DNA from 4 places in the Halomonas sp. 113 genome. Region 1 is predicted to be linked to each of the others. Evidence: predicted binding sites of a transcription regulator. Region 1 holds the regulator's gene; each other region holds the start of a gene.
The links. The regulator FNR, encoded in region 1, switches genes on or off when oxygen is low (the NO sensors DNR and NnrR bind a similar motif). The targets are predictions, from matches to a motif close to TTGATNTANATCAA.

Region 2: the regulator FNR is predicted to act here: its motif matches at 2,564-2,577, upstream of paaG (2-(1,2-epoxy-1,2-dihydrophenyl)acetyl-CoA isomerase PaaG).
Region 3: the regulator FNR is predicted to act here: its motif matches at 1,317-1,330, upstream of cyoA (ubiquinol oxidase subunit II).
Region 4: the regulator FNR is predicted to act here: its motif matches at 2,552-2,565, upstream of YERSI8AC_RS21445 (xanthine dehydrogenase family protein molybdopterin-binding subunit).

Annotation. Positions count from the first base shown of each region.
Region 1 covers NZ_LR881453.1:3,893,414-3,900,634, forward strand. Annotated here, with positions in the region: gene YERSI8AC_RS18435 (heavy metal translocating P-type ATPase) at 1-1,144, shown strand, start outside; gene ccoS (cbb3-type cytochrome oxidase assembly protein CcoS) at 1,141-1,386, shown strand; gene YERSI8AC_RS18445 (sulfite exporter TauE/SafE family protein) at 1,383-2,075, shown strand; gene hemN (oxygen-independent coproporphyrinogen III oxidase) at 2,154-3,587, shown strand; gene fnr (fumarate/nitrate reduction transcriptional regulator Fnr) at 3,672-4,418, shown strand; gene ttcA (tRNA 2-thiocytidine(32) synthetase TtcA) at 4,411-5,331, opposite strand; gene YERSI8AC_RS18465 (DNA polymerase III subunit epsilon) at 5,442-6,095, opposite strand; gene YERSI8AC_RS18470 (DUF294 nucleotidyltransferase-like domain-containing protein) at 6,101-7,221, opposite strand, start outside.
Region 2 covers NZ_LR881453.1:4,688,129-4,695,349, reverse strand. Annotated here, with positions in the region: gene paaK (phenylacetate--CoA ligase PaaK) at 1-886, opposite strand, end outside; gene paaI (hydroxyphenylacetyl-CoA thioesterase PaaI) at 997-1,464, opposite strand; gene YERSI8AC_RS21905 (3-hydroxyacyl-CoA dehydrogenase NAD-binding domain-containing protein) at 1,457-1,624, opposite strand; gene paaG (2-(1,2-epoxy-1,2-dihydrophenyl)acetyl-CoA isomerase PaaG) at 1,626-2,417, opposite strand; gene paaY (phenylacetic acid degradation protein PaaY) at 3,004-3,618, shown strand; gene paaX (phenylacetic acid degradation operon negative regulatory protein PaaX) at 3,668-4,594, opposite strand; gene rnk (nucleoside diphosphate kinase regulator) at 5,030-5,443, opposite strand; gene gdhA (NADP-specific glutamate dehydrogenase) at 5,556-6,908, opposite strand.
Region 3 covers NZ_LR881453.1:1,213,928-1,221,148, forward strand. Annotated here, with positions in the region: gene YERSI8AC_RS05720 (outer membrane protein OmpK) at 1-162, opposite strand, end outside; gene YERSI8AC_RS05725 (DeoR/GlpR family DNA-binding transcription regulator) at 473-1,255, shown strand; gene cyoA (ubiquinol oxidase subunit II) at 1,601-2,608, shown strand; gene cyoB (cytochrome o ubiquinol oxidase subunit I) at 2,612-4,606, shown strand; gene cyoC (cytochrome o ubiquinol oxidase subunit III) at 4,606-5,226, shown strand; gene cyoD (cytochrome o ubiquinol oxidase subunit IV) at 5,228-5,548, shown strand; gene cyoE (heme o synthase) at 5,506-6,429, shown strand; gene pta (phosphate acetyltransferase) at 6,518-7,221, opposite strand, start outside.
Region 4 covers NZ_LR881453.1:4,578,206-4,585,426, reverse strand. Annotated here, with positions in the region: gene YERSI8AC_RS21450 (XdhC family protein) at 1-170, opposite strand, end outside; gene YERSI8AC_RS21445 (xanthine dehydrogenase family protein molybdopterin-binding subunit) at 170-2,440, opposite strand; gene YERSI8AC_RS21440 (MarR family winged helix-turn-helix transcriptional regulator) at 2,650-3,132, shown strand; gene YERSI8AC_RS21435 (N-carbamoylsarcosine amidohydrolase) at 3,172-3,852, opposite strand; gene YERSI8AC_RS21430 (maleate cis-trans isomerase family protein) at 3,864-4,640, opposite strand; gene YERSI8AC_RS21425 (alpha/beta fold hydrolase) at 4,656-5,474, opposite strand; gene YERSI8AC_RS21420 (FAD-dependent monooxygenase) at 5,471-6,631, opposite strand; gene YERSI8AC_RS21415 ((2Fe-2S)-binding protein) at 7,095-7,221, shown strand, end outside.

The DNA.
Region 1 (7,221 bases):
CGTGACCCTCGCCTGGTGGTTTATCGACCCTTCACGGATGCTCTGGGTACTACTTTCGGTGCTAGTGGTGACCTGCCCCTGTGCCTTGGCGCTGGCCACTCCCGCGGCACTGGCAGCTGGTCATGGCCAACTGCGAAAGCGCGGCGTCTTGATCACCCGCGCCGATGCCATGGAGACGCTCTCTAACGTTACCCGGGTGATTTTTGATAAAACCGGCACCCTAACCCGCGGCGAAATGCACCTTACCCAAACCCAGCCCTTTGGTGAATTAACCGCCGAGCATGCACGGGCCATTGCCGCCGCCCTTGAAGCCCACTCGGAACACCCGATCGCCCGCGCCTTTCGGCCGTTCCGAGAGGCTACCCTGCAAGCCAAAGATATTCACAGCCACACCGGGCAAGGGCTCGAAGGGAGCCTAAACGGCGCTCGTTGGCGGTTGGGCAAGCCCGAATTTGCAATGGCTAGCGCAATAGATAGCGCCGTGGATAACGTCATGGCGGCGCCTGCCAAAGGCCAATGGCTGCTGCTTAGTGAAAACGGTGCACCCCGCGCCTGGTTTGGCCTGCACGATGGCGTTCGCGACGACGCTGCCGCCACGATCAAAGCCCTCCAGGCTCTGGGCTTAAGCGTGGAGCTGCTATCTGGTGACACCGAGGATGCAGTGGAAAGCCTGGCCGATCAGCTCAATATTGCCATCTGGCATGCGGGCACCAGCCCAGAAGGCAAGCTGGCCCGGATGAAAGAGCTTCAAGCCGCAGGCGAAACCGTGGCGATGATTGGTGACGGCATTAACGACGTGCCGGTGTTAGCCGGTGCCGATGTGGCGATTGCCATGAATGGCGCAACGGATCTAGCCCGCACTCGCGCCGACGCAGTGCTGCTCAGCCCACGTCTGATGCGGATTTTTGAGGCCATCGAGATTTCCCGCGCCACCCGGCGTATCATGCGCCAGAACATGATTTGGTCAGTGTGCTACAACTTTTCGGCGCTGCCGCTGGCGGCAATGGGTCTGGTGCCGCCCTGGCTAGCCGCAATTGGAATGTCGCTTAGCTCGCTAGTAGTGGTGGGTAATGCCCTGCGACTGTCGCGCTGGCGACCTCAGCCCGCGCCAACGCTAGACACTTCAACACCGGTGGCCGCATGACGATTCTTTATCTGCTGATCCCGCTTTCCCTGATTTTGCTGGGCCTCGCCGTCTGGGCGTTTTTCTGGGCGGTGAAAAATGATCAGTTCGATGACCTAGAAGGCCCAGCGCACCGCATTCTATTTGATGAGGATGAAAACGATCTTAGCCCTGAGCAGCGCCGCCAGCATCAGCAGGCAAAGCAAAAATCTTCCGAACCATCAGCGGCAGACACACCCGACGACCAAGAGCCTCGGCCATGAATCCAACGGGGCTTGATCTGCCGCCGCTAATGGCGGCGTTTGTGTTTGGCTTGATGGGCGGCGCCCACTGCATTGGTATGTGTGGCGGCATTATGAGCGCGCTCACCTTTGCAGTTCCCCCCAGCATGCGTCATCCGGCGCGCATGGGAGGCCTGCTGCTCAGCTACAACACAGGCCGCATTGTTAGCTATATGAGCGCAGGCACGCTGGTGGCACTGCTAGGCACGCTGTTTTCCCTTTCTGCTACGGCACGCCTGCTGCTGCAGATATTTGCCGCGCTGATGCTGATCTTAATGGCACTGTATATCGCCAACTGGTGGAAAGGGCTGCTCAAAGTGGAGGCCGTTGGCCGGCGACTATGGCGCTTTATCGAACCCGTGGGGCGTCGCTTGATGCCCGTAGTGCATATTCCCCAAGCCTTCGCCCTGGGAGCGCTCTGGGGCTGGCTCCCCTGCGGGTTGGTCTACTCCATGTTGGCCTGGAGCTTAGCGATTGCCGACCCGCTTCAGGGCGCTCTACTCATGGGCGCCTTTGGGCTTGGCACCCTACCTGCGCTGCTTGCCACTGGCCTGGCTGCCCGCCAGCTCAGCCATTTGATACGTCACCCCGCGACCCGCAGCGTGGCAGCGCTGACAATTATCGCTTTTGCGCTGTGGCAACTGTGGACACTTTCGGTACACAACCTCTAATAGCATGACGTGGCTCAACATTTACCTCCTCACCACGGGTTAGGCTAGCGGCATATCCTAACGTCGGAGCGCCCCTTCATGCCCGTTCATACCCCTGCTGCCTTGCCTCTTGCACCCGCTGCTGCCGCAGCCCCTATGCAGCCGGTGTGGGACGAAGCGTTACTGCGTCGCTACGACACCAACGGCCCACGCTACACCTCCTACCCAACAGCGCTATCGTTTCACGACCAATTTACCCCTGGCGACCTGACCCAGGCGCTGGAGCGTAGCAATGCCAGTAAGCGTCCGCTCTCGCTGTACGTTCATGTGCCCTTCTGCCGCAAGATCTGCTTCTACTGCGCGTGTAATAAAATCGCTACCAAAAACACTGCCCTTGCCGAGCCCTATATAGCCCGGCTTGACCGCGAGATGGTGCTGACCGCACGCCATTTGGATACATCACGACCGGTGGAGCAGTTGCATTGGGGCGGGGGCACGCCAACCTTTCTCAGCTTGAATCAGATGGGTGACCTGATTGATCGCCTGGACGCCCGTTTTGGTCTTTCGTCGTCTGCTGATCGCGATTACGCGATTGAAATAGATCCTCGCGAAGCGGATGTGTTTACGCTGCGCCATCTCGAATCCCTCGGCTTTAATCGCATCAGCTTGGGCGTTCAGGATTTAAGTCCACTGGTGCAAAAAGCGATTAATCGTATCCAGCCTCGGGTACTTACCGAAACGCTGATGGAGGAGGCGCATCGCCTGGGCTTTCGCTCGCTCAATCTCGACCTAATTTATGGCTTGCCATTTCAGACTGAAAAGAGCTTTGCCAACACCCTACGCCAGGTGATCGAGCTCAACCCGGCGCGCCTTTCTGTGTTTAATTACGCGCATATGCCCGAGCGTTTTGCCCCGCAGCGGCGCATTAATGTCGATGACTTGCCAGGCGGAGAAGAGAAGCTAGCGATTCTGCGCACCACCATCGAAATGCTCACCGCAGCTGGCTATGTGCATATCGGTATGGATCACTTTGCCCGCCCTGACGATAGCCTGGCTATTGCCCAGCGCGAAGGCTCGCTGCAGCGCAACTTCCAGGGCTACTCCAGCCATGCTCAGTGCGACTTAATCGGGCTTGGCGTATCGGCGATTTCCCGTATTGATGACGTCTATGCGCAGAATCCTAGCGATCTGGCCCGCTACGAAGCGGCGCTGGATCAGGGGCAGCTTGCCACCGTGCGTGGCATACGCTTAAGTGATGACGACCTGATCCGCCGGGATGTGATTGAGCGGCTGATGTGCGATATGGGCATTGACCTGGCCGCCGTTAGTCAACGCTGGAACATCGATGCCCCCCGCTACTTTGCGCCAGCGCTCGAGCGCCTGCAGAGCGCCGAACAGGATGGCCTGCTGACCCGCAGCGGTGATCAGCTTAACGCCACGCCGATGGGGCGGCTGCTGATTCGCCATATAGCGATGGCGTTTGATACCCACCTTTCCGGGCAAACGGGACAACGGTATTCTAAGATTGTTTAATCACCTTATTGCAGGCATGCTAAAGCGACTATAATAAGTAAGGATTTTCTAATTGATAAGTGTGACCCACTCAAGGAGCAACGCATGTTGGAACCCATGAGCCGTCGTCGCTCACTACTCCACGAAACTCGCTGCCAAACCTGCAGCTTGAGTTCTCTGTGCTTGCCGCTTGCCCTTGAGCTGGACGATATGGGGCAGTTCGACGCTATTATTCGTCGCCGTGCACCACTCAAAAAAGGCGAGCCGCTGTTTCGTCAGGGCGACACCTTTACCAGCGTTTACGCAGTCCGTTCGGGCAGTTTGAAACAGGTCACCGCCGAAGGTAACGGCAGCGAGCAGCTAACCAATTTCTACCTGCCTAGTGAATTGGTGGGGTTGGATGGCATTGACGAAGAGCATTACCCCGGTAGCGTTATCGCCCTGGAAACGACCACGGTCTGCGAGATTCCTTTTGACCGCCTGGATTTGCTCTCAGAAGAGATCCCTGAGCTACGTGGCCAGCTGTATCGGAGCATGAGCAAAGAGTTACGCGATGACCGACGCATGATGCGCCTACTCTCGCGCAAAACCGCCGATCAACGGCTGGCCACCTTTTTGATTACCCTTTCGGATCGTTTTCGTCGCCGGGGCTACTCGCCCTACAGCTTTCGCCTCTCAATGCCGAGGGCCGATATTGGCAACTACCTGGGCTTAGCGGTGGAAACCGTCAGCCGCATTTTAAGCCGCTTTCAGCAACAAAGCGTGGTGGCGGTTTCCGGGCGAGAGGTCAACATTCTCGATATGCCGCGCTTGATTACCCTCGCCGAAGAGGAAGAACAAACAGCTAGCTGACGTTAAAGGCTTGGATACGCCCCGCCAGTAGCTCTGCTTGCTTGGCCTCAAGGCCTTCAAAATCGAACAGGCTGCGGTCAGCCAACTGGGAAGGGGAAATGTTGGTGACAGCCTTGAACATGCTCTCCAGGCGGCCGGGAAACTTTTTGTCCCACTCGGCGAGCATCTCTTTGACCACCTGACGCTGCATATTAGGCTGGGAGCCGCACAGGTTGCAGGGAATGATTGGGAACTCCATCAGCCGCGAAAACTCAGCAATATCCGCTTCTTTGCAGTAGGCCAACGGCCGAATAACGATATTCTTCCCATCATCGGATAGCAGCTTTGGCGGCATCGCTTTCAGGTTGCCGCCAAAGAACATATTGAGAAACAGCGTTTCGAGAATATCTTCCCGGTGATGGCCCAGGGCTATCTTATTGGCGCCAATCTCTTCGGCAAAGCCATACAACGAGCCGCGCCGCAGCCGTGAACAAAGCGCGCAGGTAGTTTTACCTTCCGGGGTTTTCTCTTTTACCACCGAGTAAGTATCGCGCTCGACAATGTGGTACTCCACGCCCTGCTTATCCAGATACGCAGGCAATACGTGCTCGGGAAAACCCGGCTGTTTTTGATCCAGATTGACCGCTACCAGCGAAAAATTGACCGGCGCATTGCGCTGCAAATTGCGCAAAATCTCCAGCATCGTGTAGCTGTCCTTTCCACCGGAGAGGCAGACCATTACGCGATCACCTTCATTGATCATTTGGTAATCAATGATCGCATTGCCCACTTCTCGGCGCAGACGCTTTTGCAGCTTGTTAAATTCACGCTTCTGCTTCGCATCAGCCAGCTCAGGCTGGTCGTGCTCAGCGTTAGCTGGGGTGGCTCCAACCGTATCAAGGTGAGCAGGATCAAAGTGATCAAGAGATTGCATGGTATAAGCACTGCCGAGGGTATGGTGAAGAGAAGAGGCGCTACAAATAAATAATTGGGCGCTATTCTAACAACACTCTTCGCCTTGACCCAACTACTCGTCGCTCCTCCCTAAGCAGCCTGCGCCATAATACGCTGCAGGCGCATATACAGCAGTGCGCTGGCGGTGGCCTCTCCAAGCACACTCTGCTTGCCCATGACGGGTACTTGCCAGCATGCCAACGCCTGGGCGAAGCTGCTGGGCGCTTCGACCTCCGGGTGCAAACGGCGCAGTTGGCGCTGATGCAGTTTTGCCACATCGACCTGGGCGTTGGGCAGGGCAAAATTCAGCCGCTTACTGAGCAGTGCATTCAATGCTCCAATGCGCTTCTCTAACTGCCAGCCAACGATGGGCCGATTGCCGATAAATTCTACTAGCGCGCTCAAGTTATCACTGTTTGGTAGCAGTATCTCCCCCGCCTCGCACAGCAAGTGATGACGGCGCAGCGTTGCGCTCGCGGGCTGCTTCGCGCTGCCAAGGGTGATCACAAAAGCGCGGCTGGTATGCACCTGCTGATGGCTCAGCACCACTGCCGCCACGCTGATCACAGGTGATGATTGCGTGGGCGTTGCGGTGCAGGCGAGTGCCACCAGCTCTTCGCCCATATAGGGCTGAAACAGCCAGGCATAGGGGGAGTCTGCACAACGACGCCGGTCACTTTCACGCCTTAACAAGGTGCGCAGCGAGCCGCTAAATAGCGTCACATGTCGATCTAACAGCCGCATTCCGCTCACGAATACTCCAAATGGTAACGGTGGGAAAGCCGCTGCTTAAAGTCTTTGACAATATGCATCGCTTCGCGCAGCAGGTCGCGCTCCAGGGAAGAGAGGTTCTGCACCACGACACGGTTAGCGCGTCTGCTGCTTTGGGCGTTAGTTTCTTTCGCATCCGCAGAAGTTTCCAGCGTACTTAGCTGCTGCTTGAGGCGCAGCTCAGAAAAGAGCGCCAACGCTTCGCCCAGGTCATCGGCAAAACGGCGATCCAACCGGCCGTCAGTAACCAGGGCATCCAAGCGATCAAACGTCGAGGTGGCTTTGATGCGCCGCTCAAGCGCCATGGTGCGGACACCGTGCACGATAGGGAAAATACCGCCTTTCTTGATATCGATACCGTGCTGAGGCTTTTTCAGCGAACCAAACAGCGTCAGCGGCGTCGAAAAGCGCAGCGCCGTGCGGGCAAAATAGGAAAGCAGCAGCTCATCGCCCGAGCAGCGTTCAAACAGCTCATCGCGCACGCTCTCAAGCAAGCTCGGGTTGCCCGCCACGCCATGAGCATCGAGCATAATGGCCAGCTTCATCAGGCTATCGCCATCACGCTCCCTGGCCCACTTGGCAATATTACCTTTCCATTGGGATACCGTGGCCACCCACTCGGGGTTAGACACCATAATGTTGCCGGGGCACGGCGGGTAACCAAGCTGAATCAGGGTATCGGTGAGCGTTTGCATATGGCTGGCAAGATCAGGCCACTGGGTTTCATCGGCAAGAATCAAGCCGTTATCCTGATCCGTTTTTAGAATCTGCTCACCGCGCCCTTCGCTGCCCATCACCATCATGCAGCTCTGCTCGTGATAGCGCTTATCGACAGTGAACTCCCAGGCCTTGCTAATAATACGGCCGTTTAGTGCCGCAAGCAGATCCATCGCAAAGCGCAGCTTAACGCCCTGGGCCATCAGCGCTTTGACCAGCTCCGGGGTGCGCTGACTGGCAGCCGAAAGCGCCTCTAAGTTGGTCGCCTGCTCGATCTGCAGGCTCACCACATAGCTGCGGCTTGAGAAGTAGCTAAGCACGTCGGTGAGCTCTACAACGCCTTTCAAGACGTTTTGCTCCATCACTACCACCCGCGCCACTT
Region 2 (7,221 bases), 790 kb from region 1:
TGGTGAACACCAGCTCGCCGTATTCGCCGTCTGGCAGGACGTCACCACTGACCGGGTCGATGATCTCGGGGTAGAAATGATCTTCCCAGATGGTCGGGCCATCTTTGGTCTCCAGGCACTCCATGCCTACGCCCGGGCCCATTACCTCAGAGAGACCGTAAATATCGAGGGCGTCGATGCCCAGGCGCTGCTCTAAGGCTGTGCGCATGCTGTCGGTCCAAGGTTCGGCGCCGAAGATGCCAGTACGCAAGGGCAGCGTATGCGGGTCGATGCCTTGGCGCTCCATTTCGTCCGCGATGTTGAGCATATACGAGGGGGTGACCATGATGATGTCCGGCTCGAAATCACGGATCAACTGAACCTGTTTCTCGGTCTGGCCGCCCGACATGGGAATCACCGCGCAACCCAGGCGTTCAGCACCATAATGCGCGCCCAGCCCACCGGTGAACAGACCATAGCCATACGCCACATGCACCTTGTCGTTGCGGCTGCCGCCGGCGGCGCGGATCGAGCGCGCCATCACATCAGACCACACATCAATATCGTTCTGGGTGTAGCCGACCACCGTCGGTTGCCCGGTGGTGCCGCTGGAGGCATGGATGCGAACGATCTCGCTCATCGGTGTGGCCAACATGCCGAACGGGTAGTTGTCGCGCAAATCGGCCTTGGTGGTAAAAGGTAGTTTGGCGAGATCCGCCAGCGTCTGGATATCGTCGGGATGCGCCCCAGCCTTGTCGAAGGAGTGGCGGTAGAAGGGCACATTGTCGTAGGCGTGCTTCAGGCTCCACTTCAGGCGCTTGACCTGAGTGGCGCGCAGCTCGTCGACGCTGGCGGTTTCCAAGGGGTCGAGAGTCGCGGTGTTGATACGCGTTGCGGGCTGATTCATCAGGGGTCTCCGATCAAGCTAGTTGTTATTGGACTAGTTTCTAAATGCACCATGGTCTATGGAATGGCTTTAGTAATGGGCTTATAAGCGCTCAATGATCAACGCGCCTTTCATTGGCTATCTCCAGCAGCGGTGTCTTCCAGGCGGAGTACGCTGCCGCGAATTTTGTAGGAACGCCCGCGGAACAAGGCAACGGTATCTCCGTGCTGATTGCGCAACGTAATGTCGTAAATGCCGGTACGCCCGCGGCGGCTGCGCTCTTCGGCGGTGGCGGTGATCTCGTCGCCCAGCTGGCCGGGGCCGAGGTAGTCGATACTGCAGCCAGCGGCCACGGTGGCTTCATCGTAGCTGTTGCAGGCAAACGCAAAGGCGGAATCGGCGAGGGCAAACAGAAACCCGCCATGGCAGTTGCCGTGCCCCTGCACCATGTCCTGGCGCACGGTCATGGTCAGTTCGGCGAAGCCGGGGGCCACGCGAGTAATACGCATGCCCAGCCCTTGGCTGGCGTGGTCACGGGAAAACATTGCCTCGGCGCAGGCTTCCGCCAGTTGCTGCGGGTTCAGTTGGGAATCACGCATGAAAGCTTTCCTCGTATAGGGCTTCGAGCCGAGCAAACACCTGACGCTTGGCCTCAAGGTTCTCGACGATAGCCTCGATAACCAAACGGCTATCGGTCAAGGCATTAATGGCGCCTGTGCTGATGATGCTAATAGTGGCGGTAGAGAGAAGGGTTGGCATATCACTCTCCCTTGAAGGTGGGGCGACGTTTTTCCATAAAAGCACTGACGCCTTCGCGGTAATCTTCGCTGCGCCCAGCAAGGCGTTGCAGGTCGCGTTCCAGGTCGAGCTGCTCGTTGAAGCTGTTATCGCTGCTGGCATGTAGGGCGCGTTTAATCAGCGCTAGGCCATGAGTGGGTTGAGTGGCCAGGTGGCGAGCCATGCTCATGGCTTCTTCTTGAAGCGCCTCATCGTCGACGCAGCGCCAGATCATGCCCCACTGTTCGGCGGTCTCGGCGGGCAGCTTGTCGCCCAGCATCGCCAGGCCCTTGGCGCGGGCCATGCCCACTAAGTTAGGCAATGTCCAGGTGCCGCCGGAGTCTGGAATCAAGCCGATCTTACAGAAGGCCTGAATAAAGCTTGCCGAGCGCGCGGCCAATACGATGTCGCAGGCCAGGGCGATGTTGGCACCGGCACCTGCGGCCACGCCGTTCACCGCACAAATGGTGGGGAACGGCATGTCTTTAAGGGCGCGCAGCATGGGGTTGTAACGTTTCTCAAGCGACTCGCCGAGGTCGGGGGCTTCTGCGTCGGGCGCGACGCTACGGTCGGAAAGATCCTGGCCGGCGCAGAAACCTCGACCGCTGCCGGTCAGCAGCAAAGCGCGAACGCTTGAATCCTGGCGCACGGCTTTTAGCACCTTGCGCATCTCGGCATGCATTTCGGTATTGAAGCTGTTCAAGCTTTCGGGGCGGTTCAGCGTGATGCAGGCGACGCCGTCTTCCACGCTGTAAAGCAGGGGCGCTTGGCTCATGGGTAATGTCCTTGTGTCAGTGCCCTTGAAAAGTGGCAGGTCGTTTTTATTGGAAGGCGCATGCCCTTTTCGCGGTCGGCGGTGCCCGCCAGTGACCGTTCGGCCTGTGATCCACAGGATGAATCTCTGCCGAGTATAGATTTATTTTGATACACATCAATATTATATGGGTGATTATAATGTGTCGCTTGTTGGTGTTGTTGGTAGTTTGTTATTTATTAACAATAACTTGTGTGACTTTTTTGCGAATATAAGATAATTGTTAGACGATGGTATAAAAAAACCAAGGTCGTCTAAAAAACTGACTTACAGCAGGGTGCGTCGAGTTTTTAGATAGCGGTGTGCCCATTCTTCAGTAGACGGCGACAGGTAAAGTGTTTGATGTTTTGTTACGCAAAATATAGTCTTTGTTTATATGGTGTATCAAAAAAGAGTGAGTGGAGGAGCGCCCCATGACGCAATCAGTGCAGCAAAGGCGCGATAACTCTAGGTGGCTACACAACTAATAAAGCAGTGGCCGAGCAGTTCGAAGAACTGGCGGTGGGGGCAACACCCCACACGGCCAATCAAGCTAACGGAGAGTGTTATGCCTTACTATCGACTTGAAGGGGTGACGCCGGTGGTACACCCGACGGCTTATGTCCACCCAACGGCAGTGTTGATCGGGGATGTGATCGTGGGCCCCAACTGTTATGTAGGCCCTGGCGCGGTGATGCGCGGCGATTTCGGCCGTCTTGTGCTGGAAGAGGGATCCAACCTTCAGGATACCTGTGTTATGCACGGCTTTCCTGGCTGCGTCACCAAAGTTGAGAAGGATGGCCATATCGGCCATGGCGCGGTACTGCATGGGTGCGTGATTGGGCGTGATGCCATGGTGGGTATGAACGCCGTGGTGATGGATGGCGCCAACATTGCTGAGAGGTCTATCGTTGCGGCAGCAGCGTTCGTTAAGGCGGGCTTCGAGTGTGAGCCCCAGTCGCTGGTGATGGGGGCACCCGCAAAGGTTAAGCGCGCGCTGAGTGATGAAGAGTTCGCCTGGAAACAGCAGGGTACCCAGGAGTATCAGCGCTTAGTGGGCCGTTGTCGGGACAGCCTGGAGCCCTGTGAGCCGCTGGCAGAACTCGATGCTGATCGTCCAACCTTGCTGGCTGGTGATACTCAACCCAAGCAGCAGACGCTGGATCAGTCGCCACAGCCATAAGGTGCGTTATGCCCGATGTGACGGCTGATTAAGCAGTCTCGTTAGGCGTTCAATCCAGCCCGCCGAAGCGCTGGTAGAAGCTGGGGCCAGGGGCGGGTAGTGGGCCCTCGGCGGTTTCCAAATGTTGATCCAACCAGCGTTCTGCACGTTCGTAGAGCAAACGATAAAGGTTGCGGCAGAGCTGATGGGCGTAGCGTCCTTCCCACGCCGTGGGGAGTAGTTCTTCAGGCAGGAGGGGGTCGCGTAATTGAACCTTGCGATACTCGTGAATAAGCAAAGTTCGGGCAATGAAGCACTCTTCTTGGCCTAAATGGTTCTCTGTGTTGAGCGCGTTCCAAAGGGGGCGAAACTTAACCAGAAAACGTTGGTAGAGCTCGGCTAATTCGTCGAGGTTCCAGCTCTCTCTGACCTGGAGACGCAGCGGCTTACTGGTCATGGGCTCCATGGTCTGCGTTTGCATTACAATCGTATCGTCTGCTGCATCTAGTTCTTGCAAAGCCGCCATGGTCTCTGCACATGACAGCGTGGGATGCGCCAGCACACCCTGAGCAAAACTACCAAAGCCTAGCCATTCGAGCTCGTCACGAATCTGCTGGCGCCGGTCTGGGGGAAGCTGTGTCAGCAATACCAATGTCCACTGTCCCGACCAAGCTGGCTGGGTGCCGTGATAGACACGCTTGAAGGCTTGTTCGAAACGACGCCGACCAGGGCCACTCAACCGATAGTAGCTGCGACGACCAATCTTCTCTCCCCGTAGCCAGGTTTCATTGGTCAGCCGGTAAACCGATGTACGCACCAGCCGCTCATTGATACCGATGGGCTCCACCAGTTTCGATAGACTGCCTAACCACACAGTGCCGCCCCGCGGAACGATAGAGTCGCCATAGACGGTAATAATCAATGAACCGGCGCGAATTGGCCGACGCTTCTGGAAGTCATCAATAAGCGTAGCGACGCAGTCTTTAGCTGACGACATGGTGAAAGTTGATTCCCTTTGCGGTGAGGTTGTCGCTAAAAACGACAGAAAATATGACGAATACAAAAGATTATCGTATCACGTTTTTTTTGTCGTTTGGCCTGAGACGATCCTCTCTTGATAGGAAGTCGCTGCGTCCACTTCCTGGCGTAATGGCGTCTATGAGCGCTGTAATGCTTTGCCAATTCAGGTTTTAAGGTAACCGTCCAATGTGTACATTATCACTGGAAGAATTGTGAAAAGTACCATGGCTATGACTAATAGCAGGGACGGTGTGTTTAATGCGATAAAGAGCCGCTTAGTTATAGTCTTCCGAAGGGGGTATGTGAAAGCTGAGGGCGCCCTGAATAGACCCTCTTTATGTGGATTAAGTGGGCGAAGAAAATAGCTGACTTAATCATGAGCTAGCGGAGCCAGCTCACTCTTTATCGCGTCTTATCGGTGGAATTGCTTTTCGCGTTCGGGCTGCCAATAAATAGCATCGATGCGGAGTCGTGCCTCGGTATTATTGGGTAACGGCCATTCGATGATGTCGCCCACTTTGAGGCCGATCAATGCAGCACCAATAGGTGCCATGACCGAAATGCCGTCCGCTACGCTTTCCAGGGAGTGCGGATAGACGAGGGTACGAATCATCTTAAGCCCTCGGGTAAGGTCGGTGAAGCGAACCTGGCTATTCATGCTGACCACGTCATCCGGAATATCCTCGGGATCGCAGACTTCACCTCGTGCTAGCTCTTCCTCAAGTAGCTGAGCCACGGCCATGTCTTTCTCGGATGCATTGTCGATCAAGCGCTGGAGGCGTTCGGCATCAAGACGGTTAATAATAATAGCAGGACGTTGTCCCATGATTACTCTCCTTAGAAAGCAATAAGTTTAAACCAATAAAAAACAGCCCTTCCCCAATAAAGGAAGGACTGCGTGCTTTTTATAGTATAAGCGATTTATAAAATAAAGACGATCAGGTGACCCCTTGTTCAATCATAGCATCAGCCACCTTTCTGAAACCTGCAATATTGGCGCCTAGTACCAAATTGGTTTTATCACCAAACTCTTCGGCTGTATCGGCGCACTGGCGGTGAATATTGGCCATAATCTGTTTTAATTTTTGGTCGACTTTCTCCAGTGGCCACTGCTCCATGCTGCTATTTTGTGCCATTTCTAACTGACTGGTAGCAACGCCACCTGCATTGGCCGCCTTGCCGGGCCCATAGGCAATTTTAGCGTCTAGAAAAAGGTCGACGGCCTCTTTGGTAGAAGGCATGTTGGCCCCTTCACTGATACACGTTATGCCATTAGCGAGCAGAATTTCCGCATCGCTTTCGGTCAGCTCATTCTGCGTCGCGCAGGGGAACGCAACATCGGCTTGAATACGCCATACGGCATTCCCGCCCTGAGGATAGTCACGGGCAGAAATGTAGTGCGCGTCAGGGTGCTCATGTAAGTAGGCTTCTAAAGAGGTGCGCTGCACTTCTTTGAGCTGTTTGAGTAAGCCTAAATCAATACCGTTTTCATCGTGAATGGTGCCACGTGAATCGCTGCAGGTGACTGGTTTAGCACCCAGTTCGTATAGCTTCTCAATGGTATAGATGGCTACATTGCCAGCGCCGGAAACTAGGCAGGTCTTATCGCGCAGTTCTTCTCCCCGGGCAGCCAGCATGTTTTGTGCAAAGTACACCGCACCGTAGCCGGTGGCCTCTTTACGGCCTAGCGAGCCTCCCCAATTTAGCCCCTTACCTGTTAGCACGCCCTCATAGTGGCCAGTGAGTCGTTTGTACTGGCCAAAGAGATAGCCAATTTCACGCGTGCCGACACCGATATCGCCTGCAGGTACATCGCAGTGAGGACCAATATGGCGGTAGAGCTCGCTCATAAACGCCTGACAAAAGCGCATGATCTCGTTATCTGATTTTCCTTTGGGGTCAAAATCGGCGCCGCCTTTACCGCCGCCGATTGGCAAACCGGTTAACGCATTTTTGAAAATTTGCTCAAAGCCGAGAAATTTGATGGTGCCCGAGGTAACGCTGGGATGGAATCGTAAGCCACCCTTGTAAGGGCCAAGGGCAGAGTTGAACTGAACGCGATAGCCTTTGTTGACCCGCACTTTCCCAGCATCATCTACCCAGCTTATCCGGAACATGATTTGTCGTTCGGGCTCGACTATTCGCTCAATAATGCTGTGGTGATGATAGTAATCACTTTGCTCAAGTAGCGGGCGCAGGCATTCGAGCACTTCTTCAGTGGCTTGATAAAATTCTGACTGTGCAGGGCTGCTTTTATTAAGGCGTGTCAGCGTATCGTGAACGTAGGGCATCGGAGCATATCATCATAGTTATTCAACAGAGTATTGGCTGGCCAGAGCGTTAGAATATTTAACTGGCAGCATGCTTCTGTGCATAGCCTATGCCGGTTCGGTATGGGCAAATATGATGGGGGGTTTAGACTAAAGTATGCGTTTGAAAGGTTCGCCTCGCTTATTTTCCACAATCTAATAAACGATGGATAAACGTTTTGAATTGGTTGAGGTTTTTGTATAGCGTCTAGATAGATGTGCTACCGGCCGGAAACTTGGTCAATCCCCATTTCTTCGCTGCAGCCTTCTATCGAAATAGCTATCAACAGCAGTG
Region 3 (7,221 bases), 2.7 Mb from region 1:
CAGGTAGTTAACCGAAACGTTGGCGAATGACCACAGTCGATCTAGAGGATGCGACTGAGCAGCCTCGTCTGCCATTAGCGGCGTAGTGAGTATGGCCCCTAATACGCCAGCGCCAAGCGCGATCTTAGACGAAGGGGGGCGAGAGTGTGTACGAGCAGTCATGAGAGCCTCAACATTGGTTGTCGCGGAGCCACTTGGGTGTGGCTATCCGAGGTTGTAGTCGTGCGGGCTGGCGTTAATGTTAAAATTATAACATTTAGTGTTATTTTTCTAACGTTGATTTGCAAGAGTTGTCACATCAACGCTATTTAAATGTCATATGGCTCTCATTGTGGCACTAATAGCACCAATAGCCGTCGTAGCAGTGGAAATTACGCCGCCGCTCGCTCAGCATAGAAATGAAAATGGACGCAACACCGATGCTCTCGTTGCGAAAATCACAACAAGAGGGGTTTGCCAGGAGATGCCCACCATGAATGGCCGTAGTGCGCTGCGCCTTGCCAAGCTTCAGGAAGCGCTTGCCAGTGGCGGTACTCTTCATCTGCGCGATGCCGCAGAGCTATGCGATGTTTCCGAAATGACCATCCGTCGCGATCTGACGACTCAGGATACTGCCATTAGCCTGCTGGGTGGACGCCTAGTGATGGCAAACTACCCTGGCGTAACGCCTATTTATGACTTGACCGAACAGCAGGCTAGCCACTACCAGGCCAAGTATCGGCTTTGTCAGCGGGCGTTAGCCTACATAGAAGAGGGCGATACGCTGTTTATCGACTGCGGCTCAACGCTAATGCCGCTGCTGAGCCAGTTAAGTCATTTCCGAGAGCTGACGGTAGTGACCTATGCGCTTAATGTTGCCAATGCCGTTGCCGCCCTGCCCAACGTGCGCTTGGTGCTACTGGGCGGGCTGTTTTATGCCACCTCGCAGTCATTCGGTAGCGACAATATGACCGCTGCTATCGAGCGGTTAGGCATTAATAAGGCACTGATCTCCGCTGCAGGGGTGGATTTAGAGCGTGGTGTTAGCTGCTTTCACTTTCACGAAGTGGCGCCTAAACAGGCTGCCATTGCCACCGCTATGCAGCGCCTGTTGGTGGTAGATGCCAGTAAGTTCAGTGTAGTTCGCCCGGCCTATTTCGCTGCTCTGGACGATTTTGATGTGGTGGTTACCGACGAAGAGGGCGCCCCGCAGTTGCTTAAAAAAAATGGCCGCGTTGTACCTGAGATAGTGGTTCCCACCGTCACAGTGGCGTAAGCGATTTCCCCCTTGCTCATCCCAGTCAATACCTTGGGTGCGGCAATGCGCCACTTCTTTCATGATCTCGATCAATAGAAAATACTTTAGTCTTAACTGCTTAAGCCTTTAGTGCTTAGGCCGGCGAGGCTCGTCGCCAATTCCCATCCGGCGACGCATATTTTTCCCGGAGCAATGGCGCCCAGCGTCACGTGTGCACTGTCCTTGAGAGCGTTTTCCTAGCACGTTTTCAAGAGCGCCATGCAGAGCATGTTTTGGGAAGAGTATGGGGTGGTAGTTAGCCTGCTATGTAGAAGGGCGACATGGCTAGCTAGTGTTTTAAACAACCTCTGACGAGATCACACCATGCAACGACGCTCACTTTGGCGCAGGCGAGGCACGCTAGTGCTCCTTGCGCTGTGTCTGTTTCTAGCAGGCTGTAGTTCAGCGCTGCTAGACCCAAAAGGCCAGATTGGCGCTGAGCAGCGCACACTGATTCTGACCGCCTTTGGCCTAATGTTGATTGTAGTTATTCCTGTGATTGTCATGACGCTGCTGTTTGGCTGGCGTTACCGGCGTAGTAATAGCCTAGCTAAATACACGCCTGATTGGGCGCACTCCAACGTGATTGAAGCGGTGGTGTGGATCGTGCCCTGTGCGATTATCGCGGTGCTCGCCCTGTTGACCTGGAAGACCTCCCATAGCCTTGATCCCCACAAACCGCTGGAAAGCGATGTGGCGCCGATCGAAATACAGGCGGTGGCGCTTGATTGGAAGTGGCTGTTTATCTACCCCGAGCAGGGTATTGCCAGTGTTAACGAAGTGGCCTTTCCGGTAGATACACCGGTGCGCTTTCGGGTCAGCTCAGGCTCAGTGATGAACGCTTTCTTTATCCCCCATCTTGGTAGCCAGATTTATGCCATGGCGGGCATGGATAACGATGTCCATCTCATCGCCGATGAGATTGGTAGCTACCCTGGTCGTTCCACCAACTACAGTGGTGCGGGCTTCTCTGGCATGACCTTTGAAGCCAAGGTGACCAACCCCGAGGATTTTGACGCCTGGGTGGAAACGGTACGCGCTGCTCCACAAACGCTGACCTACCCAGAAGGTTATGAAGCGTTGGCGGAACCTAGCGAATCGAATCCGGTTGAGTACTTCTCAGCCATCTCACCATCGCTGTATGAAAGCATCTTACGAAGCTTCCATACCGGCGGCGAGCATCAGATGGGCGGCGATCATGCTGACTCCCACGATGGCGAAAATGAGAAGACTGCCGATCACGCGGCCGAATCAGGTCATGTCACTAACAACCATGCTAGTCAGGATAATGCCATGCGCAGCCACTCCTCTAGCGTAGAAGTGGGAGGTTAAGCCGTGTTTGGAAAACTCACGTTAGAGTCAATTCCCTACCACGAGCCGATCATCATGGTCGTCGCGGCCTTTATGGCCATTGGTGGGATCGCACTGTTTGGTTTAATCACCTATTACCGTAAGTGGGGCTGGCTGTGGAACGAGTGGTTTACCTCCGTTGACCACAAAAAGCTCGGCATTATGTATTTCATCGTCGCCCTGGTGATGCTGCTGCGCGGCTTCTCGGATGCGATAATGATGCGCACCCAGCTGGCGATGGCCGCCGGGGATGCAGCGGGCTATTTACCCCCCGAGCACTACGACCAGATCTTTACCGCCCACGGCGTGATTATGATCTTCTTTGTCGCCATGCCCATGGTCATCGGCTTGATGAACCTGGTAGTGCCGCTGCAAATTGGTGCCCGCGACGTTGCTTTCCCTTTCCTGAATAACTTAAGCTTTTGGCTGTTTGCGGTCTCCGCGATACTGGTCAATATCTCGCTGGTGGTGGGCGAATTCGCCAAAACCGGCTGGCTCGCTTACGCGCCGTTATCGGGGATCGAGTTTAGTCCCGGGGTGGGGGTCGACTACTGGATATGGGCGTTGCAGATATCCGGTATAGGCACCACGCTGACCGGTATTAACTTTTTCGTGACCATCATTAAAATGCGCACCAAAGGCATGACGATGTTCCGCATGCCGATCTTCACCTGGACCTCGCTGTGCGCCAACGTGCTGATCATTGCTTCCTTCCCAATTTTGACCGCGACCATCGCGCTGCTAACGCTGGATCGCTATTTGGGTATGCACTTCTTTACCAATGATTTTGGCGGCAACATGATGATGTACGTCAATCTCATCTGGGCCTGGGGCCACCCGGAAGTTTATATCCTGATTCTGCCAGCCTTCGGCGTGTTCTCTGAAGTGATTGCGACCTTTGCCCGTAAGCGGCTGTTCGGCTACGCCACCATGGTGTGGGCGACCATTTCGATCACCTTGCTCTCGTTTGTGGTTTGGTTGCACCACTTTTTCACCATGGGGGCGGGCGCCAACGTCAACGCCTTCTTCGGCATTATGACAATGATCATCGCCATTCCTACCGGGGTGAAAGTGTTCAACTGGCTGTTCACCATGTTCCGCGGCAGCCTGGAACTCACTTCGCCGGTGCTATGGACGCTGGGCTTTATTATCACCTTTACCCTAGGCGGTATGACCGGCGTTATGCTGGCGGTGCCCGCAGCTAACTTTGTGTTGCATAACAGCCTGTTCGTTATTGCGCACTTCCACAACGTTATTATCGGCGGCGTGGTGTTCGGCATGATGGCGGGGCTTACCTATTGGTTCCCCAAAGCGTTCGGTTTCACTTTGAACGAAAAGTGGGGAAAGCGGTCATTCTGGTGCTGGTTTATCGGCTTCTACGTCGCCTTTATGCCGCTTTACGTACTGGCCTTCTTTGGTGCCGTGCGCCGCATGCAGTCCTACGCCAACCCCGAATGGCAGCCGTGGATGATTCTGGCTTGGGTAGGCGCGGTAATCATTATGCTGGGCATTGTCTGCACCATCATCCAGTTCTGGGTGAGTATTCGTGACCGCAAACAGAACGCTGATGTCACCGGCGACCCCTGGAATGGCCGCACCTTGGAGTGGTCAACCTCTTCTCCAGCGCCGTTCTACAACTTTGCACGTCTGCCGGAAGTGGGCGATATCGACAGCTTCTGGTCGCAAAAGCAGCGTAGCGAAGAGCAGCTTGAAGAAGCCCCCTATACCGATATTCATATGCCTCGTAATACCGTGGCCGGGCCAGTTATCAGCTTCTTTGCGCTGGTCATCGGCTTTGCGCTGGTGTGGCATATCTGGTGGTTAGCCGGCGTCGGCGCCGTGGGTGTATTCATCAGCTTTATGGCACGGGTATTTAACGACGATATCGACTACTACGTTCCCGCTGCTGAAGTTGAGCGAATCGAACGTGAGCATCAACTCAAATGTGAACAAAGACTAGGCGTGGAGGCGCAAGCGTAATGTCGACAGATACGCTAAATCATAGCTCGCACCACCCGGTAGAGCACGAAGAAGAGCATCACGATGCCTCGGGCACGAAATTGTTTGGTTTCTGGGTCTACTTAATGAGCGATTTGGTGATCTTCGGGTCACTGTTCGCCACTTACGCCGTGCTGATGAAGGGCACGGCGGGTGGGCCAACTGGCGCTGATATCTTTGAATTACCTTTGATCCTTTTCGGAACCTTTGCACTGCTGATCAGTAGTTTCACTTTCGGTATGGGCGTTTTGGCAATGCATGCCAACCGTGTTGGCCAAGTGAAAGTGTGGCTGATTATTACCTTTCTACTGGGCTTGTGCTTCCTGGGGATGGAAGTCTATGAATTCCAGCATCTGATCCATGAAGGGTACGGTCCGGACCGTAGCGGCTTTTTATCGGCCTTCTTTACCCTAGTCGGTACTCACGGGTTGCACGTTACGTTTGGCATGATCTGGATTTTGGTGATGCTGGTACAGCTTTACACCAAAGGGTTGAACGATATGACTCGGCCGAGGATTTTGTGCCTAAGCCTGTTCTGGCACTTCCTCGATATTGTCTGGATCTGTGTCTTCTCATTCGTCTATCTGATGGGAGTGTTGTGAGATGAGTGCAAGTTCAACCAATGCCCATGGCAGCGTTAAGTCGTATGTGACAGGACTGGTATTGTCGCTGATACTGACCATTATCCCTTTTGCGGTGGTGATGAGTGGCGCTTTTAGCGTATTGGCTACCGTGATTGTGATAGCCGTGACCGCAGTGTTGCAGATACTGGTGCAACTGGTCATGTTTATGCACATGAGTACCAAAGCCGACGAAGGCTGGAATCTGATGTCCTTCGTCTTCACACTGACGATTCTCGTCCTAGTGGTAGGAGGCTCGCTGTGGATCATGCAGCATCTGCATCTCAACATGATGATCGGCTAATCTCAGCGCCCAGCCGCTGGCGGGATCTGCTCGAGCTGACCAAGCCGGGCATTATCGGCGGCAACCTGATTGCCACCCTGGGGGGCTATTTTCTCGCCGCCCAGGGGCAGTTCGAGTGGCTCAGCTTTGTCTCGGTCATGGTGGGGATTGCATTAATCATCGCGTCAGGCTGTGCGTGTAACAACGTTATTGACCGCGATATTGATGCATTGATGGCGCGTACGCGCCATCGCCCCCTGGTAAGAGGCAGCATCTCTATTACCCAGGCACTGGGCGTTTCGGCGCTGCTGGGTGTGTCGGGGGTGGTGTGTCTGGCGCTGGGCACCAACGGGTTAACCGTTGCCTTGGCGGTCATTGGCTGGGGCGTTTATGTGGGGCTTTATAGCCTCTATATGAAGCGCCGCTCGGAGTACGGCACCTTGGTAGGCAGCCTCTCCGGCGCCATGCCGCCGGTGGTAGGCTACTGCGCCGTGACCGGTCAGTTCGACAGCGGTGCCATTATGCTGCTGGTGATTTTCTGCCTGTGGCAGATGCCGCACTCCTATGCGATTGCGATCTTCCGCTACGCCGATTATCAACGGGCATCGATTCCGGTACTGCCGGTGGTGCGCGGGGTGAAAATGGCCAAACACCATATCCTTGGCTACATTGTGGCGTTTATTCCCGCCTCGCTGGCGCTAGGGCTGGCCAGCCAAGCGGGCGCTGGGTATCTGTGCGTGGCGCTGACCATGGGCGGCTACTGGCTCTACTTGGCACTGCGCGGCTACCGTTTAGATGACGATGTGCGCTGGGCCAAAAAGGTGTTTGGCGTCTCTATTCTTACCATCACCGCGATGAGTTTAGTCATGGTGTTGGAATCGATGGTGCCGATGTTGGTCTAGCCTTCACATACCGTTAAGTCGTTAATAAAACGCCCCAAGCAGTTATCTGCTTGGGGCGTTTTTATTGGCTAGGGAAAGTTTCTGTAACTCAGCTTTCCCGCTGACTGGCCTGAATGGCGGTTAGCGCAATGGTGTAAACGATATCGTCGACCAGTGCGCCCCGGGAAAGGTCATTCACTGGCTTGTTCAACCCTTGCAGCATGGGGCCAACGCTCACGACGCGGGCGCTACGCTGCACTGCTTTGTAGGTGGTATTGCCGGTGTTGAGGTCGGGGAACACAAACACGGTGGCTTTACCTGCCACTGGCGAGTCGGGGGCTTTCTGTTTGCCCACGCTCTCGATAGCGGCGGCGTCGTACTGTAGCGGGCCGTCGATGGCCAGGTGCGGCGCGCGTTCTTTAGCAATCCGGGTGGCTTCGCGGACTTTATCCACATCCGCGCCGGTGCCGGAGTCGCCGGTGGAGTAGCTGATCATGGCGACACGTGGCTCGATACCGAAGGCTTCAGCGGAGCGGGCACTTTGTAGGGCGATTTCGGCCAGGGTTTCAGCGTCTGGGTCGGGATTCACCGCGCAGTCGCCGTAGACCACCACCTGCTCGGGCAGCAGCATAAAGAAAATCGACGAGACTTGATTATACTCCGGCGCGGTTTTAATCAACTGGAAGGCGGGCCGCACGGTGTTGGCGGTGGTGTGTACGGCGCCGGAAACTAGTCCGTCGACTTCATCTAACTGCAGCATCATGGTGCCGAGCACCACGTTATCTTGCAACTGCGCTTCGGCGGTTAGCTCGT
Region 4 (7,221 bases), 680 kb from region 1:
CCACCTGACAGTGACCCCAGATAGTCGCCTGTCGAACATGCGACCAGCATGGCACCCGGCTCCCGGGGGGCCGAGCCAAAAGTTTTCAGAACTGTGCATAGCCAAACGGTCAGCCCCTGGTTGGCCCATTTCAACGCACGTTCGATAACCTGTAGATCAAGATGGTGCATTAAATCGCCGCCTCCATGGGGAGTCGAAGGGCGGCTTTCAGTGCATCGCGAATGGTATCAGGGGTAAAAGGGGGATGGGTAAAGCGTACCCCCGTGGCATCAAAAAGCGCGTTGGCAATCGCGGGAGCGCCGGGCAGTGAGGCGGACTCCCCAACACCGAGTGGGGGCAGTTCAGGGCGATCAAGCAGCATGACGTCGATGGGAGGCAGCTCCGAGAAACGCAGAATAGGGTAGCCGCCCCACTCTCTGCTGGTCGGTAAACCATCCTCAAAGGTTACCCGCTCCTTTAAAGTGCGGCTGAGCATCTGGATCACATTGCCATGCACCTGATGGCGAACGCCGGCGGGGTTCACCATCAAGCCTGCATCCTGGCCTACATATAAGTTCTCGACGACAACCCGCCCACTCTTCACATTGACTTTTAGCTCAATCACCCAGGCGGCGAGCGCGGCGCCAAAGCCGGGAAATTTACTATGTACGTACTGGGCGTAAGCGAAGCCTCGGCCGTAGCGCCACTCGCCATCGCTACTCGGATTGGCGTTAGCGGTGCAGGGCTTCCAGTTCGCACGTTCGGCTAGCGCTTCGACAAGCTCGCAGGCGCGGTTATCTGCTAAGTAGCGTAACCGGTAGGCGACAGGATCTTCACCCGCCAAGTAGGCGAGTTCATCAATATAGCTTTCGTGGGCGAAGGTGCTGGGCAGCGCCGAGACACCACGCAGCCAGGAGGCGCGCATCAGGGTCGGGACGTCGTCGCACACTATTTGGCGATGAGGATAGCGGTAGGGCGGCACCGACGTTCGATCCCCCATTTCAAAGGGGATATCAATCGGTGAGGCAGCACCGGTCAGCAGTAGTGCCAGGGTGGGCGCACTGTTAGAGGGGTAGCGCGTATTAAAGCGATAGCCTGCTGGGCTGCCATCTGCGTTTAAGCCGCCCTGAATGGCCATATACTGAGCAGCCCCTTTAGGCTCCCAGGTGTGCTCCTGCTCACGGGTTAGTTGTACACGAACAGGTCGACCCACCGCCTGAGACAGCAGCACTGCATCCGCGCCAACGTCGTCGGCGCAGTTGCGGCCATAGCAGCCTGATGTTTCCATGCGGGTAATGGTGATAACGCCTTCGTCCAAACCGGTAAGGCGGGCGAGGTCGGCGCGCAGGCTGTGTGGATTTTGGGTGCCCGACCATACGTGAAGGCCATCTTCGTTGGCATCGGCGACAGAGCACGAAGGGCCGATGGAGCCATGCAGCTGGAATGGCCACACATAGTGACGATTGAGCGGATGCTGTGCGGCAGCCAGAGCGTTATCGAGATCACCCTCTTCGAGGAGTATGCGCTGCTTGCTAGGCAGGTCAAGCAGTGCTTGCTCTATGTTGTCCAACTGAGGCAAGCCTTCGATTGGGCGCCACTGGATCTTTAGCTGTTTGGCTGCGGCAGCAGCCTGCTCTTCACGCTCGGCCACCACGCCAACAAAGTCACCGACCACCACCACGCTTACCACACCTGGCAAATGCGCCACAGAGCTTTTATCTACCGCGATTAAACTGTTGCCAATAAAGTCGCCGCTATCATGGCCTACATAAGGCGGGCGAATCACTCGCCCATGCAGCATGTTGGGCAGACGTAGGTCGTGGATAAAGGTCAATTGCCCGGTGGCCTTGGCGGGTATATCCACGCGGGAGGTCGATTGGCCGACCAGGGTATAATGGCTGACCGGTTTAAGCGGCACCTCATCGGCAAGCTTTAATGCATGACGGGTGCCCCGCAGTAACTCCCCAAAGCTAACGGATGAGCGGTTATTATCACTTGGCGTAATGGCGCCGTTCTGGCAGCTAAGTAGCGAGCGTTCAGTGTCAAAGTGCTGTGCTGCCAGGGTTAATAGGTACTCCCGCGCCTGTGCCGCAGCTCGACGTAAAGGCTCGGCAGTGATCTGAATCGACGCACTGGCAATGGTGGGGCCTTGGTTGGGGGCTTCAACGGAGTTGCCCAGTACCATGGTAACGCTGTCGAACGCGACGCTAAGCTCTTCTGCGACAATTTGAGCGAGCGCCGTGCGTATGCCAGTGCCCAGGTCTACGTGGCCGTTGAAAGCCACGATATGACTATCGCTCAGTACGGCAATAAATATCTCAGGCTCATGTGGGGTGAAGTTTGAGTGTGTACCTGGCTGTCCGGGCGCGGGTTTAGGGGGCGTAACCGGGTCGCGATAGATCACCAGGACATCAGACCCATACAGCAGTGACTCTCTTGTATAGTCTGATTTATCAGCCATGTCTGCCTCCCACGCTCGCATTTAAGATGATCAGTGCGGATGAATTTTAGGTGATGAAAGAGCAATAACTAAGGTAAAATTATAGCGTGTACGCCATAAAAGCATGATGAATTGATCCAGCGCAAGGAGTATTTCATACGTTGATGCATCATTTTGTGAACCAGTGCCATACTCGATACACGACGTCGCCAATAGATTAAGGATATGGAATGACAACGGATAGTGCGTTCAAACACTCGTCTTCCAGCGAGCACTCTACACCTTCAGAGCAAGGGTATGATTTTTCTGAGCAAGTAGGGCATTTACTGCGTAAAGCCTACCAGCGGCATACGGCTATTTTTCAGCGCTACAGCAGCGATAAACAGCTCACGGCCATCCAGTTTGTAACGCTGTGCACGGTGATGGAGCGCGGCCCCAGCTCGTTAACCGATATCGTCAACGCCACGGCGATTGATCCAGCCACTATTCGTGGCGTCATTAAACGTCTTAAAGCACGGGGGTGGATCGCACTAACCACCGACCCCAATGATCAACGCAAAGTCATGGTCGTGATCACCGAGCCCGGTGAGACATTAGTCGAGGGCATGGTGCCCAATGCCAAGCAAATTAGCGATCAGACCATGAAAAATCTCAACCCGGCAGAGCGGGTTGCTTTAATGCATCTGCTGGAAAAAATGAACGCGGATGGGTGACCCAAAAGAGAGGCCCTCTCCCGCGTTTTATAGGTCCTCCTACCGCTTCATTAAGTAACCCAATGTTTCATCCAGTCCAATCACATCCCCATATTTGCTATCGATATCAAACAGGTTAGCTTCATGGGGCGCGGGGTGGCGGTCGCCCACGCAATCACGTACCACCATCACCCGAAAGCCGTGCTGTACGCCGTCAACGGCGGTGGCGCGAATGCAGCCGCTGGTGGAGCAGCCGGTGATGATCAGCGTATCGATACCCATGGCGACCAGCGTGGAGGCGAGCGAGGTGCCAAAGAACGCGCTGGCATACTGTTTGGTCATTACCAGCTCATCTTCACGGGGTGCCACCTCGGGGCAGAACTCGGCGTAAGGGTTGCCCGCCACCATCGCCCGCATGACCGGTGCCTTCTTGACCCAAATGCCGCCATCGATCTGATCCGGGGCGTGATAAAGGATGTTGGTGTGGATAACAGGCGTACCTGTACGCCGCGCGGTGTTTAATAGCGGCGGCATATTGGCCACGGCGTCCACCACACCCTGGGCAAATAACGGCGAGCCGGGGGTGGTGTAGCCCTGCATAAAATCAACTACCAGCAACACGGGTTTTTTACCAAAACCAATGCGCCCATCCCAGACGCCTTTGTAGTTGTTATCTAAGCTGTCATCTAAAGAGCTGTCACCAGCACCGCTGCTGCTGGTTGCCTGGCTGGGATTCGTCATGGCGCTATCTCCTAATAAGCCCCTGATAAGAGTGCACCCGCACCTGGGACAATAGGCTCCAGGTCGAGCGCCTTAAGCATGGCGTAGGTGGTCGCGATAGCTGCGGTTACCACCGGCTTACCGGTCAGGGCTTCGACCTTGGCGACGGCTGGCAGCGATGGCATTTGTACACAGGCTGACAAGACGATAGCGTCCACGTTACTTAAATCGAGACTGGCGACGATCTCGGGGAGATTGGCGGGGTCGTGGCGAGCGACATCCAGGTTATTGGGAATCTCAAGCGCGCGGTAGTCGAGCACATCGATCCCTTCCTGACGAATGTAGTCCACCACCATTTCGGTCAGCGGCTTCATGTAGGGGGCCACTACCACCACGCGCTTGGCTTTCATCACTCCCAGGGCATCCACCAGCGCACCGGCGCTGGTGACCACTGGCGTGTCGCAGCCGTTCTCTTCGGTGCGGCTGCGCAGACGCTTTTGCGACTCTCGGTGGTAGCCGGGCCCCATCGCCATAATGGCAACCAGGCAGGCATACCCCATCACATCCACCGCTGCATCAGAAAGCTCCAGGGCGCAGCGATCCGACTCTGCATCCATGGCAGCCAGTTCGTCCTTGCTGACGTTCTTCATGCGCATGCGGCTGGAGTGAAAGGTAAAGCGTTCCGGGCGGATTAACTGCCGCGCCGTAAGCATGGCGGGTATTTCGGTCTCCATGGTGATATTGGAGCTGGGGACGATCTGGCCGATACGGTAGCTTTTGATCTCGTTCTTTATATAGTTGCTGGTCATGGTATTTGGCCTCTCTTAGAGTTCGCTGCCCAGGAAGTCTTCAAACGCGGCAAAAAAACCGTCGAAGTCATCCCAGGGAATCATGTGACCCGCTTTTTCCGCGGTAGAAATACGAACCGTCGGTAGAAGGGCGCGTATTTCGGCGCGATCTTCATCCTGGATAACACCGCCTTTGCCTGCACACATCAGCAGCGTGGGCACTTTGATAGCGGGGAAATCCTGGTGGATATCGACGCTGTGGAACTCTTCAAACGCCTGAACAATGGCGGGCTCAAAGCAAGTATGTAACCACTCGGCGCGTAACCGCAGTTGCTCGTCGCTCCAGGTGGGGCAGTAGTGGCGCATGGTCTCGATATCGGCACCACGTGTGCAGTCGCGAATCGAATCCACGTACCAGGGCAGCTTGCTGGGGTACTCACGGCGTCCTGGCCCTGAAACCGGTGGGTCGATAAGTACCAGTTTGTCGATTCCCGTGGCGCCGCGACTCATGGCGCGTAGCGCAAAGCGCGCACCCATGGAGTGGCCCGCCAGAATGACATTGCTCAGACCCAGCGCATCAATAAAGGCGATCACATCGTCGGCGCAAGTGTCGGTGTCATAATCGAGCTCGGGTCCGGTAGACGACAAGCCGCGTCCACGAACATCCAGCACATAAGTGTCGAAATGCTGGCCGAGCCGCTCGGCCACAAAACGCCAGGTGATGGCTGGGCTGGTAATGCCCGGTATCAGTACCAGCGGTTGGCGCGAAGTCTCGGCGCTGTCGGCAAAGCGCAGGTAGTGCTGACGAATACCATTGGCGTGCACGTTGGCGCCATAGAGATAGGTGCTGTTCATGCTGGGCTCCCTTGACTGGTTGGTTGCTTCAGCGGTACTTCAAAGGGGTCATAGGCGAATACCCAGGCCGGGTCTTCGTCTTCCCGTAACCAGGTATTGTCGTGGGAAACCTGCTGAACCCGCGAGGCGCGTTCAAAACGGTTGGTGCGGTAAAGTTCGAATGCCTGCTGGTAGTGCTCGGCGCCCACTTCCTCCAGGCAGCGTACCAGCATGGCGGCATCCTCGATGGCCATGGCAGCGCCCTGGGCCATATGAGGCTTCATCGGGTGGCAGGCATCGCCCAGCAGCACCAGTCGATTTTCATGCCACAGTGGCAGCGGGTTGCGCTCCAGCAAGGGCCATTTGGTGACGGTTTCAGTGCAGTCAATCAGCGCTTGTACGGTGGGGTGGTAACCCTCGAATGCTTTGCGCATCTCTTCCCGTGAGCTGTCGACGAAGGAAGTGCCGTGGTTCCAATCGGGTTCAGGCACGCCGGTAACGTAGTAATACTCCTTCTCGTCGCCGGTCACGAAGTACACCATCATGTGCCGGTCTTCCGACCACCACTTCACGCAGGCTTCGAAATCCAGGTCATATGCCTTGAGTTTTTCGGCAGAGATAATTGCCCGGTGAGCGACCCAGCCGCTATAGATCGGAGCCTCTGGGCCCAGTAGCTTCTCGCGCAGCCGAGAATTGACACCGTCTGCGCCGATTACCAGGTCGGCCTCTTCCGTCGAACCGTCAGCGAAGGTCATGACGACCTTGTTGCCGCTGTCGTCGACATCGACCAGGCGCTTATCGAAATAGAGGTTGTCCTGGTCGAGCGTGCTGACCATCAATTCGTGCAAATCACCACGGTGTACGGTGATGTAGGCCGCCCCATAGTTTTCGCGAGCAAACTCGCCTAGCGGGATGCGAGACTGATACTCGCCGGTCATACCGTTGCGGCTAAACCAGTAATCGGGGTGTGAGCCCATGGCATTGAGCTTCTCCTCAATGCCGATCCGGCGCATTACTTTCATCACGTTGGGGCCAAGGTGAATGCCTGCCCCAAGGCGCGCAAACGCTGGTGCCTGTTCGTACACCTTGGTGGGGTAACCCGCTTTCTGCAGTAGTGCGCCTGCAGCGGCGCCGCCAAGGCCCGCGCCAATAACGGCTATGGTGGGTTTATTGTTCATATCCTGGTTTCCTCGCTGTTTTATTCGCCTATCACTCGTTTCTGAATGCGTTCGTGAATGCTATAAAACAACGTATACACCATTTATTTTTTGGTCAAGAATTAGTTTCGAAATTATTTTTTAACGAAAACAAGGCGGTATTTTTAAATAAATACATGAATTTAATGGATTTATTGCTGTTTTTTTGGTTTTATGCAAAAACTTGAACAACGTGTACATTGAGTGCTATACGTTTATTAGGCTTATTTTTATAGCGTACGCACCTTTAATGCTCGATGGGTATTAGCTCTGCACTCAGCTGGTGCAAGTCGATTGGCCGTATGTGAAAGGTAGATGAAAATAGGCTGGTTTAAGGTGCTACGAAGCGTGTTTGGCAGGCAGTATTTATTAGTAATATCTAAGTCATATCCAAGCCCTACTCAGAGCAAGAGGGCGGGCTTAACAATAACGATGATGATCCCCTATGATGCTAAAGCTAACTATCAATGGGCAAGAACGCGAGCTGGCCGTGCCGCCGCAGACACCATTGCTCAATGTGTTGCGTAACGACCTGGCGCTCAATGGACCCAAGTATGGCTGTGGTTTGGGCG